3 regions of the Amycolatopsis sp. NPDC051371 genome follow, and region 1 is predicted to be linked to each of the others. Evidence: riboswitches for the same ligand, from Rfam matches in the RefSeq annotation. Region 1 holds a riboswitch; each other region holds the start of a gene.

Region 1 (4,974 bases):
CAGCGCCGGGTCGGCGTTGCCGCCTGAAACGATGGCGACCGTGCGCCCGGCCGGCAGCTCGCCCGCGTGGAACAGGTACGCCGCCGTCGCCACCGCGCCGCTGGGCTCGGCGACCAGCCGGGCCTTCCTGGCGAGCGTGCGCATGGCCTCGCGGATCTCGTCCTCGGTGACCGTGACCATGGCGTCGACGACCTCCCGCAGGTGCGCGAAGGTCAGCTCGGACGGCTGCGCGCGCAGGCCGTCGGCGATCGTGCGGGCGCGGTCGGCCTGCGGCCAGTCGACCTGGCGGCCCAAGCGCAGCCCCTCCGTCGTGTCTCCCGCCAGCGCCGGCTCGACGCCGATGACCTTCGCCCGCGGGCAGCGCGCCTTGATCGCGGTACCGACGCCGGAGGCCAGCCCGCCGCCGCTGACCGGCACCAGCACGACCTCGACGTCGGGGAGGTCCTCGGCGATCTCGAGGCCCGCCGTGCCCTGCCCGGCGATGATGGCCGCGTCGTCGTAGGGCGGGACGAGGGTCAGCCCGCGTTCGGCGGCCAGTTCGTGCGCTTTCCCCTCGTGCTCGCCGATCGGCACTTCGATCACCTCGGCGCCGTACGCGCGGGTGGCCTCGACCTTGATGCGCGGCGCGACGTCCGGCACGACGATCACCGCGGGCACGCCGTACTGCTGCGCGGCGTAGGCGACTGCCTGCGCGTGGTTGCCGCTCGAGTAGGCGATGACACCGCGGGAGCGGCTTTCTTCGTCGAGGGTGCCGATCGCGTTGAACGCGCCGCGCACCTTGAACGCGCCGACCGGTTGCAGGCTTTCGGGTTTGAGCCACAGGGTTCCGCGGGGATCCCACGTCTGGAGCAACAGGGGCGTGCGCACGGCGACACCCCGGACGCGCTTCGCCGCGGCCTCGATGTCAGAGATCGTCACCAGTTCCATGTGCCGAGTATGTCAAGAAAGTGTTCGGCCTGGAGTGTCTATTGTGGACAGACGGAGTGGCGCTCCTCACGCTCCGGCAACGCGGGGAGTTCCTCGCGCGCCTTAGACGTTGGACAGGGGAGAAGACTTACTACCGGATCGGGATCATGAGCAAGGAGAACGCAGCGACTTCCGAAGCGAAGGAAGAAAAGTCAGGTCTGCGCATCGCGCAGGTGATGGCGGCGGCGCTCGCGGCGGTGACGGCGGCGCTGCTGGGCTCGACGCTCGGCGTGGCGGGCACGGTCGTCGGCGCGGGCGTGGCGAGCGTGATCACGACGGTCGGCGGCGAGGTGTACCTGCGCTCGCTGCAGCGCACGCGCGCGGCGGCGTTGAAGGCCCGGGAGCTGGCGGCGTCGGGAATCCGGCGGCGTGGAACCGGTTCCGAGGTGGCGCTGGCCGAGCAGCCGACGGTCCAGCTGCCCCGGCCGGAGTCTCCTCCCGAGGAAGAGCCTTCCCGGCTGCGGAAGCTGCGCTGGCCGTTGATCATCGGCACGAGCGTGGCGGCGTTCGCGGTGGCGATCCTGGCGATAGTCGGCTTCGAGTCGGCGACGGGCACCCAGATCGGCGGCGGCACGGGCTCGAGCATCGGCAAGATCTTCGGCAACGGCGGTCACGCGGACCCCACGCCGTCGACGACGCCTTCGACCACCACGAACGACACCCAGGACTCGCCGACGAACACCCCGTCGACGACCACGGAGACGACCACCCCGCCGACGACATCGAGCGAGGCGCCGACGACGACCCCGACGCCGAGCACGACGGCCCAGCAGCCGACGACCTCGGCCCCGGCAACCAGCCAGGGCGCGGCCACCACCCCGACCCCGTAAAGCCGTGAAGGCCACCTTGAGGAACTTGAAGTTCCTCAAGGTGGCCTTCACGAACTTCGGTCAGGGGAGGCGGGCCCGCAGCTCCCGCGCCGCGGCCTCGGGGTCCTCGGCCTCGGTGATCGCCCGGACCACCACGATCCGGGACGCGCCCGCCGAAAGCACCTCCGGGAGCCGCGAACCGTCGATCCCGCCGATCGCGAACCAAGGCCGCGAGACGGCCGAGGCGGAGACGGAACGCACCAGGTCCAGCCCGGGCGCCGTCCGGCCCGGCTTCGTCGGCGTCGGCCAGCACGGGCCTGTGCAGAAGTAGTCCACGCCCGGCTCCGAAGCGGCGGCCGAAGCCTGCGAAACGGAGTGCGTCGAGCGTCCGATGACCACCTCGTCGCCCAGGATGCGGCGGGCCAGCGGGACCGGGATGTCGTCCTGGCCCAGGTGGAGCACGTCCGCGCCGACCGCCAGCGCCACGTCCGCGCGGTCGTTCACCGACAGCAGCGCCCCGTGCCGCTCGCACGCCTCGGCCAGCACCTCCAGCGCCGCGATCTCGGCGCCGGCCTCCAGCGAAGAGCCACCCGTCTTGTCGCGCAGCTGGATGATGTCGACGCCGCCGGCCAAGGCCGCGTCGGCGAACGCGGCCAGGTCGCCGCGGGCCGTGCGGGCGTCCGTGCACAGGTACAGGCGCGCGGCGTCGAGGCGGGCGCGGATCTTGTCACCGGAGAGGGCGGGCATAGCGGCGACCGTACCCCGCGAGCTAGGGTGGACGAGTCCGCACGGGAGCCCGAAGCACGGGCTGAGAGGGAGCTGCCGCTCCGACCGTGGAACCTGATCCGGGTCATGCCGGCGCAGGGAGCGTGATTCCCATGACGAACACCCTGGCCGTCGTCGGCGGCGGCGTGATCGGCCTGTCCGTGGCCTGGCGTGCCGCCCAAGCCGGCCACGCCGTCACCCTCTACGACCCCGAACCCGCCCGCGGCGGCGCGTCCTGGCTGGCCGGCGGCATGCTCGCCCCGGTCACCGAGGCGTGGCCGGGCGAGGAGGACGTCCTCACCCTCGGCGAAGCTTCTTTAAGACGCTGGCCCGGCTTCGCCAGCGACCTCACCCAAGAGGGCGTCGACCCCGGCCTGGCCGGGCACGGGACGCTCGTCGTCGCCTTCGACCGCGCCGACGCCAGTCACCTCGACATCCTCGCCGGTCACCTGCACTCGATCGGCCGCGCGGCCGAACGCCTCACCGGCCGGGAGACCAAGCGGCTCGAACCCGGTGTCGGGTCCGTCCGAAGTGGACTCCACGTGCCCGGCGACCTCGCTGTGGACAACCGGAAACTGCTCCACGCCCTCTACTCGGCCTGCCAGAAACGAGACGTCCGGTTCGTCCGCGAGCGCGTCGAACGCATCCCGGACGCCGACGCCGTCGTGCTCGCCGCCGGCGCCTGGACCGGCCGGCTGCACCCGCAGCTCGCCGACGCCGTCCGCCCGCTCAAGGGCGAGATCCTCCGGCTCAAGCCCCGCCGCGGCTGCCTGCCACCGCCGACACGCACCGTGCGCGCCGTCGTCGAGGGCCGGCCGATCTACCTCGTCCCGCGCGGCGACCAGGAGCTCGTTCTCGGCGCGACGCAGTACGAAGCGGGCTTCGACCGGGCCGTCACCGCGCGCGGCGTCCGCGAGCTGATCGAGGGCGCCGAGCGCGTCTTCCCCGCGATCACCGAGTACGAGCTCGTCGAGACCGCCGCGGGCCTGCGGGCCGGCAGCCGGGACGTGCTGCCCTACATCGGCGTACTGGACGACGGCGTCTTCGCCGCCACCGGGCACCACCGCAACGGCCTGTTGATGGCCCCCGTGACCGCGGACGCCGTGGTCGCCTGGCTCGAGAGCGAGAAGCCGCCCGAAGGCGTCGAAGCGGCTTCGCCCGCCCGCCTGCACCAGAAGGAGCACGTGTGATGGAGATCAAGCTCAACGGAACGTGGACGGAGTTCCCGGACGGCGCGACCGTCGCCGACGTCCTCGACGCATCCGGCTGGCAGCGGCCCGGCATCGCCGTCGCGGTCGACGGCGTCGTCGTCCGCCGGAGCGACTGGCCTGCCACGGCCGTGCCCAAGGGCGCGGGCGTCGACGTGCTCACCGCGGTCCAGGGAGGCTGAAAATGGACGAAGAACCGCTGGTCATCGGCGCCTTCAAGGCCCAGTCGCGGCTGATCATCGGCACCGGCGGCGCGGCGAACCTCGCCGTGCTCGAACGTGCGCTGGTCGCGTCCGGCACCGAGCTGACCACCGTCGCCATGCGCCGCGCCGACGCCGAAGGCGGCTCCGGTGTCCTGGAACTGCTGAGCAGGCTCGGCATCGAGCTGCTGCCGAACACCGCGGGCTGCCGCACGGCCGCCGAAGCCGTCCTCACCGCGCAGCTCGCGCGCGAGGCCCTCGGTACCGATCTGATCAAGCTCGAGGTGCACGCCGACGACCGGACGCTGCTCCCGGACCCGATCGAAACCCTCGACGCCGCCGAACGGCTGGCCGCCGACGGGTTCACCGTGTTCGCCTACACGAACGACGACCCGGTGCTCGCACTGCGCCTGGAGGAGGCCGGTTGCGCCGCCGTGATGCCGCTGGGCGCGCCGATCGGCACCGGCCTCGGCATCCGGAATCCGCACAACATCGAGCTGATCGTTTCGCGGGCGGGCGTGCCGGTGATCCTGGACGCCGGAATCGGCACGGCGTCCGACGCGACGCTGGCGATGGAGCTCGGCTGCGACGCCGTCCTGCTGTCCACCGCCGTCACCCGGGCGACGGACCCCGAACGGATGGCCGCGGCGATGCGTTCGGCCGTCGTCGCCGGTCACCTGGCCCGAAGCGCGGGGCGCGTGCCGCAGCGGTTCTGGGCGCAAGCGTCGAGTCCACCCCGGTGAACCGGGGTGCCTTAACGCCGAACGTGCACCGGGAACCCGTAAGGTTGACGGAACTTTCCGGCGCACCCGCGCACGCGTGAGGCAGAAGGAGCCAGCCGTGACCAGCACATCGGTCCAGGACGTCTCGGGCAGGTTGTACCTCGCCGTCGGCAGGCTGTCCCGGTCACTGCGGCAGGCCGGGGTGCCGGGCCCGGGCCACGGCGCCATCTCGGCGCTCGCGACGCTCGTGCACGCGGGCCAGTTGCGGCTCGGCGACCTCGCGGCCAAGGAAGGCGTCGCCGCG
Region 2 (4,974 bases), on a different contig from region 1:
GAAGAACGTGCGCAGGTCCGCCTGGATGCCCGCACCGCCGCCGGAGTCGGAGCCGGCGATGGTGAGGGCGGTCCGTGGAATCACGGCTGCACCACGGGCAGGTAGACCTTGTTCCCCGAGTCCGAGAACTCGGCAGACTTCTCCGCCATGCCGGCCTCGATGGCCTCCACAGTGGACAAACCGTGCTCCTCGGCGTACTTGCGGACGTCCTGCGTGATCCGCATCGAGCAGAATTTCGGCCCGCACATCGAGCAGAAGTGCGCGGTCTTGGCGGCTTCCACGGGCAGCGTCTCGTCGTGGAACGACCGCGCGGTGTCCGGGTCGAGCGACAGGTTGAACTGGTCGTTCCAGCGGAACTCGAAGCGTGCCTTCGACAGCTCGTCGTCCCACTCCTGCGCGTACGGGTGCCCCTTGGCGAGGTCCGCGGCGTGCGCGGCGATCTTGTACGTGATCACGCCGGTCTTGACGTCGTCGCGGTTCGGCAGGCCGAGGTGCTCCTTCGGCGTCACGTAACAGAGCATCGCCGTGCCGTACCAGCCGATCTGCGCCGCGCCGATGGCCGACGTGATGTGGTCGTAGCCCGGCGCGATGTCCGTCGCGAGTGGACCGAGGGTGTAGAACGGCGCCTCGCCGCAGAGCTTTTCCTCCAGCTCCACGTTCTCCTTGATCTTGTGCATCGGCACGTGGCCGGGGCCTTCGATCATCACCTGGACGTCGTGCGAGCGCGCGATGTGCGTCAGCTCGCCGAGGGTTTCCAGCTCGGCGAACTGGGCGCGGTCGTTGGCGTCGGCGATCGAGCCGGGGCGCAGGCCGTCACCGAGGGAGAACGTGACGTCGTACTGCCGCAGGATCTCGCAGAGTTCCTCGAAATGCGTGTACAGGAAGGACTCCTGGTGGTGCGCGAGGCACCACGCGGCCATGATCGACCCACCGCGACTGACGATTCCCGTGACGCGTCGCGCGGTCAGCGGGATGTAGCGCAGCAGCACGCCGGCGTGCACGGTGACGTAGTCGACCCCTTGCTCGCACTGCTCGATGATCGTGTCGCGGTAGATCTCCCACGACAGCTTTTCCGGTTCCCCGTCGACCTTTTCCAATGCCTGGTAGATCGGTACGGTGCCGACCGGGACCGGCGAGTTGCGGATGATCCACTCGCGCGTCTCGTGGATCCGCTTGCCGGTGGAGAGGTCCATGATCGTGTCGGCGCCCCAGCGGGTCGCCCACACCATCTTGTCGACCTCTTCCTCGACCGATGACCAGACGGCCGAGTTGCCCATGTTGGCGTTGATCTTCACCAGGAAGTTCTTGCCGATGATCATCGGCTCGGACTCGGGGTGGCGGCGGTTGGCCGGGATCACCGCGCGGCCACTGGCGACCTCCGCGCGCACGAACTCCGGCGAAACCCGTTCGCGGGCGGCGATGTACTCCATTTCCCGCGTGATGACGCCCTGCTTGGCCCACCCGAGCTGGGTGTTGTGCTCACGCCCGTCGGCCCAACCCGTGCGCAGCCGATGCAGTCCACTGTGGACGTCGATCTCGGCTTCCGGGTCGGTGTACGGGCCCGAAGTGTCGTAGACGTCGAAGTGTTCGCCGTTGGAAAGGTCGATCCGGCGCGCGGGAACACGCAATCCGGATTCGGTCCGGTGGTAGACCTTGTGCGAGCCGGTGATCGGCCCGGTCGTTACGGAGACGTCCTTCTTTTGGACAGCAGAGTCGAGCGTCGTCAACGACTTTCACTCCCTACGCCGGCATTACCCGGTCAGGTTCATGCGGTCGGTGACACCTGGGAAAGATCCCGAGTCGCCCTCTCAGCCCGCCATGGCGCGAGCTCCCGCGTTGGTGTTGTGCCACCGACCATGCCACGCCGGCGCGCGATACTCAAGTCAGGTCACCTCACCCGACGAGTTCGGCCGGTGTCGCGTAGACGTCGACCATGGCTCCGTTGCGCAGCACGGTGATCGGCAGTGCGGTGCCGATCACTTCCGCGAACAGCTGGCGCTGGATGCCTTGGGCGTCGGAGACGCGGGTGCGCCCGACGGTCAGCACGAGGTCGCCGGCGCGCAGCCCGGCGCGGTCGGCGGGCCCGCCCGCGACCACCTCGCGCACCCGCAGGCCGGCGCTCTGCCCGGTGCGCTCGGCGACGTCGTCCGGCAGCGGTGCGGGCACGCCGACGACGCCGAGGTACGCGCGCCGCACCCGGCCCTCGACGACGAGCGTGTCGATGATCCGCCGCGTCGTCGCGTTGATCGGCACCGCGAGCCCGAGCCCGACGCCGGCGACCGCGGTGTTGATGCCGACCACCCGGCCGGCGGAGTCGGCGAGCGCGCCGCCCGAGTTGCCCGGGTTGAGCGCCGCGTCGGTCTGGATGACGTCCTCGATCACCCGGGCGGTGCGCCCCTGCCGCACCGGGAGCGCCCGGCCGAGCGCGCTGACGACGCCCGCGGTGACGGTGCCGGAGAAGCCGAGCGGGCTCCCGATGGCCACGACGAGCTGCCCGACGACGAGCTCGTCGGCGTCGCCCAGCCGAGCGGCCGACGGCGTCTCGCCGCGCGCCCGCAGCACGGCGAGATCGGACAGCGGATCGGCGCCGACGACGTCGAAGGGCACCTCGCTGCCGTCCGCGAAGGTCGCGACGCCGCGCCGGTGGTCGGTGACGACGTGGGCGTTGGTGAGCAGGTGGCCGTCGTCGGCGAAGACGACCGCCGAGCCGCTGCCGCGCGCGAGCTGAACCCCGGCGACGTGCGGGGTGACGGTCTTCGCGACCGTGCTGACGGCGCGCGAGTAGGCGTCCATCGCCTCGTCCATGGGAGCACCTCGATTACACCGTTGCAGGTACTACAAGTGTGCGCTCGAAGGCCGCGGAAGTCCGTTCGCTGGTGGTGAACTCAGCCCTCGAGGGCGACGGTGACGCCGAAGCCGATCAGCAGCCCGCCCGAGGTGCGCTCGAGCCACCGCTTGACGTTCTCGCGACGCAGCCACTGCCCGAGCCGCGTGACGAGCAGGGCGAGCGTCGAGTACCAGACGAGGTCGGCGACGATCCAGGCCGCGACGCAGACCAGCAGCGCGCCGGCGCCCGCGTGGGCCGGGACGAACTGCGGCAGGAACGACAGCGCGAACACGCCCGCCTTGGGGTTGCCGATGTTCGTGAGGAGCCCGGACCGGAAGCCCGCGCCGGGCCGGATCTCCTTCTCCGCACCCGAACCGCGGAAGAACAGCGCCTTGATCCCCAGGTAGACCAGGAAGATCGCGCCCGCGAAGCGCAGGATGTCGTACGCCGTCTGGGAAGCGGCGAGCAACGCGGTCAGGCCGAACACCGCGGCGAGCCCCCAGAACGCGACGCCGAACTCGATGCCGGCGATCGTCGCGAAGGCGTTGCGCTTCGAGCCGCGGGCCGCCTGCTTGATCAGCATGACCGTCGCGGGCCCGGGGACCATCGCGATGAGGAACGCGGCGGGGAGGAACGCGAGCAGGTTCGGCATCACCCGATCGTCGCGGCGCCGGACACGGTGGGCAAGCGGATTACCGGACCAGTGACGGTCGGTGGTTCACCGGATCGGACCATGCGCCGGTGAAGAATCGGCGAGACACTTCCAGGCGCTTCTGTAACGGTGCAGAAGCGACTTTCTGTGGGGTTGATATGCGCAAACTCATGTTCGGCGCCCTCGCCGGGCTGCTGGTCACCGGCCTGATCCCGGGGATCGCGGCGGCCCGGGGAGAGGCTCCCGGCGCCCCGGGCGCCCATCCCAGCTGGCTGCCCGCGAACAAGACCGGCTTCGGCACGGCTCACGACCGCTCCAGCAACGTCTGGTTCACCCTCCAGGGCGGCCAGATGTCCGAGGTCTACTACCCGGACCTGTCGACGCCGAGCGTCCGGTCGATGAACTTCGTCGTCACGGACGGCCGCAGCTTCGCCGTCACCGACTACTCGGCGAAGTCCCAGCAGGTCCGGCGGACCGACGACGACAGTTTGGTTTACGAGCAGACCATCACCGACGACCAGCACCGCTGGCGCCTGCGCAAGACCTACGTCACCGACCCGGCCGCCACGACGGTGCTGGTGGACGTCGACTTCCAGTCGCTCACCGGGCGCCCGTACCAGCTCTACGCGGTCGCCGACCCGGACCTCACCAACGACGGCTCCGACGACTCGGCCGCGCGCAAGGGTGACGCCGTCACCGCGCAGGACGCGACCAACGCCGCCGCGTTGACCGCGAAGCCCGCGTTCACGAAGACGAGCGTCGGCTACGCGGGCGCGTCCGACGGGAACACGCAGCTCACGAAGACCTTCAAGCTGAACTCCTACGACACCGCCGCGAAGGGCAACGTCCTGCTGACCGGGCAGACGAGCGCCGACGGCGTCCGGAACCGGCACGTCACCCTCGCCCTCGGCATGGGCGCGAAGGCCGCAGACGCGCTCGGCAGCGCGCAGGCGTCGCAGCGACGCGGCGTCCGCGACATCACCCGCGCGTACGACCGCGGCTGGGAGCAGTACCTGCGCGGGGTGAGCAAGCCGCCGTCGTCGCTGAAGACCGACGCCGAGCGCGACCTTTACCAGGCGTCGATGCTGACGCTCGCCGCGAGCGAGGACAAGCACCACCCGGGCGCCTTCATCGCGTCGCCGAGCATGCCGTGGCGCTTCGGGAACAACGACCCGGAGTGGTCGCCGTCCGGCACCTACCACCTGGTCTGGCCGCGTGACCTCTACCAGATCGCGACCGGCCTGGCCGCCGGCGGCGACAAGGGCGCCGCGAACCGCGCCGTGAGCTACATGTTCGGCACGCAGCAGCAGGCCGACGGGCACATGCCGCAGAACAGCCGGGTCGACGGCGTGCCGTACTGGACGTCGATCCAGCTCGACGAAACCGCTTTCCCGATCGTGCTGGCCCAGCAGCTCGGCCGGACCGACCTGTGGCCCGGCGTCCGGAAGGCCGCCGACTTCATCCTCGGTTACGTGGGCCCGAACGGGCAGCCTGC
Region 3 (4,974 bases), on a different contig from region 1:
CAGCGGCCGCACGCTCTTCTCCGCGCAGAAGGACGTCGACCTCGAGCTGCTTCGCGAGCACAGCCTCCTCACCACGAAGCCGTTTCTGTACGTCTTCAACGCCGACGAGGCGATCCTGACCGACGACGCCCGCCGCGAGGAGCTGACCAAGCTGGTCGCGCCGGCGGACGCGGTGTTCCTCGACGCGAAGGTCGAGCAAGAGCTGCTGGAGCTGGACGACGAGGAGTCGGTCCGCGAGCTGCTGGAGTCGGTCGGCCAGCCGGAGCCGGGGCTGTACTCGCTGGCCCGCGCGGGTTTCCACACGCTGGGGCTGCAGACGTACCTGACGGCGGGCCCGAAGGAGTCCCGCGCCTGGACGATCCCCAAGGGCGCGACGGCACCGCAGGCGGCGGGCGTGATCCACACGGACTTCGAGCGCGGCTTCATCAAGGCGGAAATCGTCTCGTACGACGACCTGATGGCGGCGGGCTCGATGGCGGCGGCCCGGGCGGCGGGCAAGGTCCGCATGGAGGGCAAGGACTACACCATGGCCGACGGTGACGTGGTGGAGTTCCGCTTCAACGTCTGAGGCAGGCGTTCGCTACTGGTTGTTACTTTCATTGGGCGCAGGATATACTGCGTCCAATGAAACCGTCGCCGAGCCTGCTGCCCCTGCTGCGATCGCGCATGCAGGGTGAGCTGCTCGCGCTGGTCCTGCTGCACCCGGATCGCGAGTACAGCATCACCGAACTCGCCGAGGCCTGCGGCGTCACGCCCACGGCCGTGCTGCGCGAAGTCGAGCGGCTGGTCGGCGGCGGCATCCTGGAAGACCGGCGGGTGGGCCGGAGCCGGCTCGTCAAAGCCCGGACCGACACTCCGCTCTACCGTCCGCTGAGTGACGTCATCGCGGTCACGTTCGGGCCGATGTCGCTGCTCACCGAGGCCCTGTCCGGGCTGGCGGGCGTGAGCGAGGCCTACGTCTACGGGTCCTGGGCCGCGCGCTACAGCGGCGAGCCGGGGCCGCCCCCCGGCGACGTCGACGTCCTCGTCGTCGGTTCGCCCGATCCGGACGAGCTCTTCGACCTGGCCGAGGGTGTGTCGCGACGGCTGGGCCGCGAGGTCAACGTGCACCGGATCTCGCCCGGGTCGTGGGCGGCGGACAGCGCGGATCCCTTCCTCACCAGCGTTCGTGAACGTCCGCTGGCCCGGCTGAACCTCGACCAGGAGTCCTGATGCCGCAGTGGAACCAGGGGCGCGAACGGATCGACGCCTTCATCGCGCGCGGCGCCATCGAGCACGTTCCGGCGTCGCGGGAAGCTGCCGAGGCCGAGCTGGTCAGGGCCCGTACCCACCTCGCTTCGGCGCGGCAGCTGCAGGACACGGACCCGGAAGGCGCCTACACGCTGGCCTACGACAGCGCACGCCGGGCGTTGGCGGCCGTCTTGCAGAACCAGGGCCTGCGGGTGACGAGCCGAGGTGGCCACGTGACCGTCTACGAGGCGGTCCTCGCTCAGCTGGATCCGCCGCTGGGGCCGATTTTGCGGCCCTTCAACCGGATGCGGGCCCGTCGCAACGAAGTCGCCTACCGATCCACGGAGGCTCCTCCGGTGACTGCCGAGGACGTGGCGGCCGATGTGCCGAAGGTGCTGGCGCTCATCGAAGTGGCCGAAAAGGCCATTCCGAACATGCCGCGCTACTGATCGCCGGGGAAGTCCGGCCGGCTTGACCCGAAAGCCAGGCAGCCGGCGGCCTCCCGCGGATCAGCCGAGCAGGCCCATGAGGGCGATCGTGATCAGCACCACGGCGGTGGCGAGGGCGTTGATCCAGGCGCGCTGGGCGGGGGTGAGGGCGGCGGTGCTGTTCATGGCGTGTCCTAGGGCCGAAAACCGATGCTTCCGCCCTGCTCAGCGCGCTGATCATGCCCTTTGTTAGCTGCTGTGATCGAACTCACCACCGGCGCTCAGCCGTCCGAGTGACGACGGCCCCGGATCGTGAACCAGAGCACACCGCCGGCCGCTGCCACCATCGTCGCGAATGCCGCTGTGCCGACCACGATCGCCTGCGTCATAACCGTCTCTCCCAGCAAAGTCGTTTACCGAGAGACGTCGGAACCAGGAAAAAGTGCACTCAGCGTAACCGGGATCACAGAGCGCTGATCACCGAGTCGATCTGCGAAGCCAGTGAAAAGTCCTTCGCCGTCAACCCGCCCGCCGAGTGCGTGCTGAGGCGGAACGTCAGCGTGCGCCAGCGGATGTCGATGTCCGGGTGGTGGTCGGCGGCTTCGGCCAGTACCGCGACGCGGTCCACCACCTCGATCGCCTGCGGGAAGCTCGCCAGCTCCACCTCGCGGGAGATCACCGTCCCGGACCGGGTCCAGCCCGGCGTGAGCCTTTCGTCCGCCGCGGAGTCGCTCAAGATTTCCGTCATGTCTCCATCGTCCTGCGTCCTGGACTACGCTGCACGGTTGCCACGGGAGTCCGGTCGAGCCGGGCTGAGAGGCGGGGTCACCCGCGACCGTTCGCACCTGACCGGATCATGCCGGCGAAGGGAGGGCTTTCCCTCCTCGTCCGGTGAAGTGCAGGAGGGTAGATGAAAAGCAGGGCTGTGCGCGCCGCGACGGCCATCGCCGCCGTCAGCGTCGTCGCCGCTGGGTGCTCGCTGTCGGACGGTGACGGTGGCACGCAGCAGACGCCCACCGTCACCCTCGTGACGCACGACTCCTTCCTCGCGCCGCAGGAGGTGCTCGACGCGTTCCAGAAGCAGTCGGGCATCAAGGTTTCCGTGCTCAAGCAGGGCGACGCCGGTTCGCTGACCAACAAGCTCGTGCTGACGAAGGCGAACCCGATCGGCGACGTCGCGTACGGCGTCGACTCGACCTTCGCTTCGCGCGCGCTCAAAGAAGGCGTCTTCGAGCCCTACACCAGCCCGGAGGCGGATCGCGGGCCGCAGCGTTACGCCGTCGACCCCGAGCACCGGCTGTCCGCGGTCGACGTCGGCGACGTCTGCGTGAACGTCGACACGAACTACTTCACGTCGAAGGGCATCCCCGCGCCGGCTTCGTACGACGACCTCGCCGACCCCAAGTACAAGGACCTGCTGGTCGCCGAGGACCCGGCGACCGCGTCGCCCGGACTCGCGTTCCTCCTCGGCACCATCGCGAAGTACGGCGAGGCCGGCTGGAAGGACTACTGGACGAAGCTGAAGGCCAACGGGCTCAAGGTGGTCAGCGGCTGGGAAGAGGCCTACACCAAGGACTTCTCCGGCTCGTCCGGCAAGGGGCCGCGGCCGATCGTCGTCTCGTACGCCTCGTCGCCGGCCGCCGAGGTCGGCGACGACGGCAAGCCGCGCACCAAGGCGCTGCTCGACACCTGCTACCGGCAGGTCGAGTACGCGGGCGTGCTGGCCGGCGGCAAGCAGACCGAGAGCGCGCGCAAGGTCGTCGACTTCCTGCTCTCCCAGCAGTTCCAGGCGACCGTCGCGGCGAACATGTACGTCTACCCGGCGCGCCAGGGCGTCGACCTGCCGGCCGGCTGGGCGCAGGTCGCGCCGCTGCCGCAGAAGCCGCAGGCGCTGACGGCGGACCAGGTCCAGGCCGGACGCGAGAAGTGGATCGGCGAATGGCGCACGCTCGTGCAGTGACATCCGGGCCTCCGCCCCGGGCCGGGGGCTCCGCCACCCGGAGCCCCCGAAGAGCAGCAGTCGTAAGCCCGCCGCGGACCGCCCGAGGGCTGGGACTGGCGCTGCTGGGGCTGGCCCCCATCGGCTTCCTGGTGGTGTTCTTCGCGTGGCCGGTGCTGGCGATCATCGGCCGCGGGTTCGCCGCGGGCGGGCTCGACGTCGTCCTCGGCGACGCGCGGACCTGGCAGCTGGCCGGGTTCACCGTGGGTAGCGCGGCCGCGTCGACGCTGGTGGCGGTGCTCGCCGGGCTGCCGGTGGCGTTCCTGCTGGCCCGCGTGAAGCTGCCCGGCGTCGGCCTCGCGCGGACGCTGGTGCTGGTGCCGTTCGTGCTGCCGACCGTCGTCGTCGGCCTCGCGTTCCGGGCGCTCTGGCCGGACGGCGGGGTGCTGCCGATCGTGCTGGCCAACGCGTTCTTCAACGTCGCCGTCGTCGCGCGGACCGTCGCCGGGCTCTGGGCGCGGCTGGACTCGCGGACGACCGACGCCGCCCGCGCGCTGGGCGCGTCGCCGTGGCGGGCGTTCCGCTCGGTGACGCTGCCCGCGCTGGCGCCCGCGATCGCGTCCGCCGCGGCTGTCGTGTTCCTGTTCTGCGCCACCAGCTTCGGGGTCGTCCTCATCCTCGGCGGTGCGAAGTACCGGACGCTGGAGACCGAGATCTACCTGCGGACCGTTGACCTCCTCGACCTCTCGGGTGCGGCGGCGCTTTCGCTGATCCAGTTCGCCGCCGTGGTCGCCGCGCTGGTCCTCGGCGGGCTCGCGCGACGGCGGAAGGACGGTGCCAGGATCGGCTCCGGCGGTGCGCGGCGTCCCCGCGGCGGCGAGTGGTCGGTGGTCGGCGCCGCGGGTGTGGTGCTGGCCTTGGTTTTGACGCCGATCGTCGCGCTGCTCGCCGAGTCGGTGTCCGGTTCGGACGGCTGGAGTTTCGCCGGTTATCGAGCGTTAACAAGCACCGGCGAAAAGGGGGCGCTGCAGGTGTCCGGCTGGGACGCCGCCGTGAACTCGCTGAAGGTCGCCGTCGACGCGACGCTGCTCGCGCTGGTCGTCGGCGTGCTCGCGTCCGTCGTGCTGGTCGCGCTGCGCCGGTCGCCGGCCAGGCCCGCGCGCGGGCTCGGCGAGGCCATGGACGCCGTGCTGATGCTGCCGCTCGGGGTGTCCGCGGTGACCGTCGGGTTCGGCTACCTCGTGACGCTCGACGCGCTGCCCGGCGACCTCCGGACGTCGCCGTACCTGGTACCACTGGCGCAGGCGCTGGTGATCATCCCGCTGATCGTGCGGATGTTGCTGCCGGTGCTGCGCTCGGTCGACGTCCGATTGCGGC

Evidence for each region. Region 1 has a riboswitch for thiamine pyrophosphate ahead of thiO (glycine oxidase ThiO). Riboswitches for the same ligand answer to the same signal wherever they lie in the genome.
Region 2: it holds a riboswitch for thiamine pyrophosphate, as region 1 does, so the genes downstream of both, thiC (phosphomethylpyrimidine synthase ThiC) here and thiO (glycine oxidase ThiO) in region 1, are expected to answer to the same signal.
Region 3: it holds a riboswitch for thiamine pyrophosphate, as region 1 does, so the genes downstream of both, AB0M59_RS08530 (thiamine ABC transporter substrate-binding protein) here and thiO (glycine oxidase ThiO) in region 1, are expected to answer to the same signal.

Annotation. Positions count from the first base shown of each region.
Region 1 covers NZ_JBFBAG010000079.1:3,178-8,151, reverse strand. Annotated here, with positions in the region: gene AB0M59_RS50900 (threonine/serine dehydratase) at 1-927, opposite strand, end outside; gene AB0M59_RS50895 (hypothetical protein) at 1,074-1,796, shown strand; gene thiE (thiamine phosphate synthase) at 1,857-2,522, opposite strand; TPP riboswitch at 2,554-2,659, shown strand; gene thiO (glycine oxidase ThiO) at 2,654-3,730, shown strand; gene thiS (sulfur carrier protein ThiS) at 3,730-3,930, shown strand; gene AB0M59_RS50875 (thiazole synthase) at 3,933-4,691, shown strand; gene AB0M59_RS50870 (MarR family transcriptional regulator) at 4,789-4,974, shown strand, end outside.
Region 2 covers NZ_JBFBAG010000083.1:790-5,763, forward strand. Annotated here, with positions in the region: gene thiD (bifunctional hydroxymethylpyrimidine kinase/phosphomethylpyrimidine kinase) at 1-84, opposite strand, end outside; gene thiC (phosphomethylpyrimidine synthase ThiC) at 81-1,727, opposite strand; TPP riboswitch at 1,721-1,845, opposite strand; gene AB0M59_RS51565 (trypsin-like peptidase domain-containing protein) at 1,894-2,805, opposite strand; gene AB0M59_RS51570 (LysE family translocator) at 2,886-3,479, opposite strand; gene AB0M59_RS51575 (glycoside hydrolase family 15 protein) at 3,638-4,974, shown strand, end outside.
Region 3 covers NZ_JBFBAG010000005.1:35,733-40,706, forward strand. Annotated here, with positions in the region: gene ychF (redox-regulated ATPase YchF) at 1-568, shown strand, start outside; gene AB0M59_RS08515 (ArsR family transcriptional regulator) at 625-1,212, shown strand; gene AB0M59_RS08520 (hypothetical protein) at 1,212-1,679, shown strand; gene AB0M59_RS08525 (4a-hydroxytetrahydrobiopterin dehydratase) at 2,122-2,406, opposite strand; TPP riboswitch at 2,439-2,547, shown strand; gene AB0M59_RS08530 (thiamine ABC transporter substrate-binding protein) at 2,569-3,618, shown strand; gene AB0M59_RS08535 (iron ABC transporter permease) at 3,729-4,974, shown strand, end outside.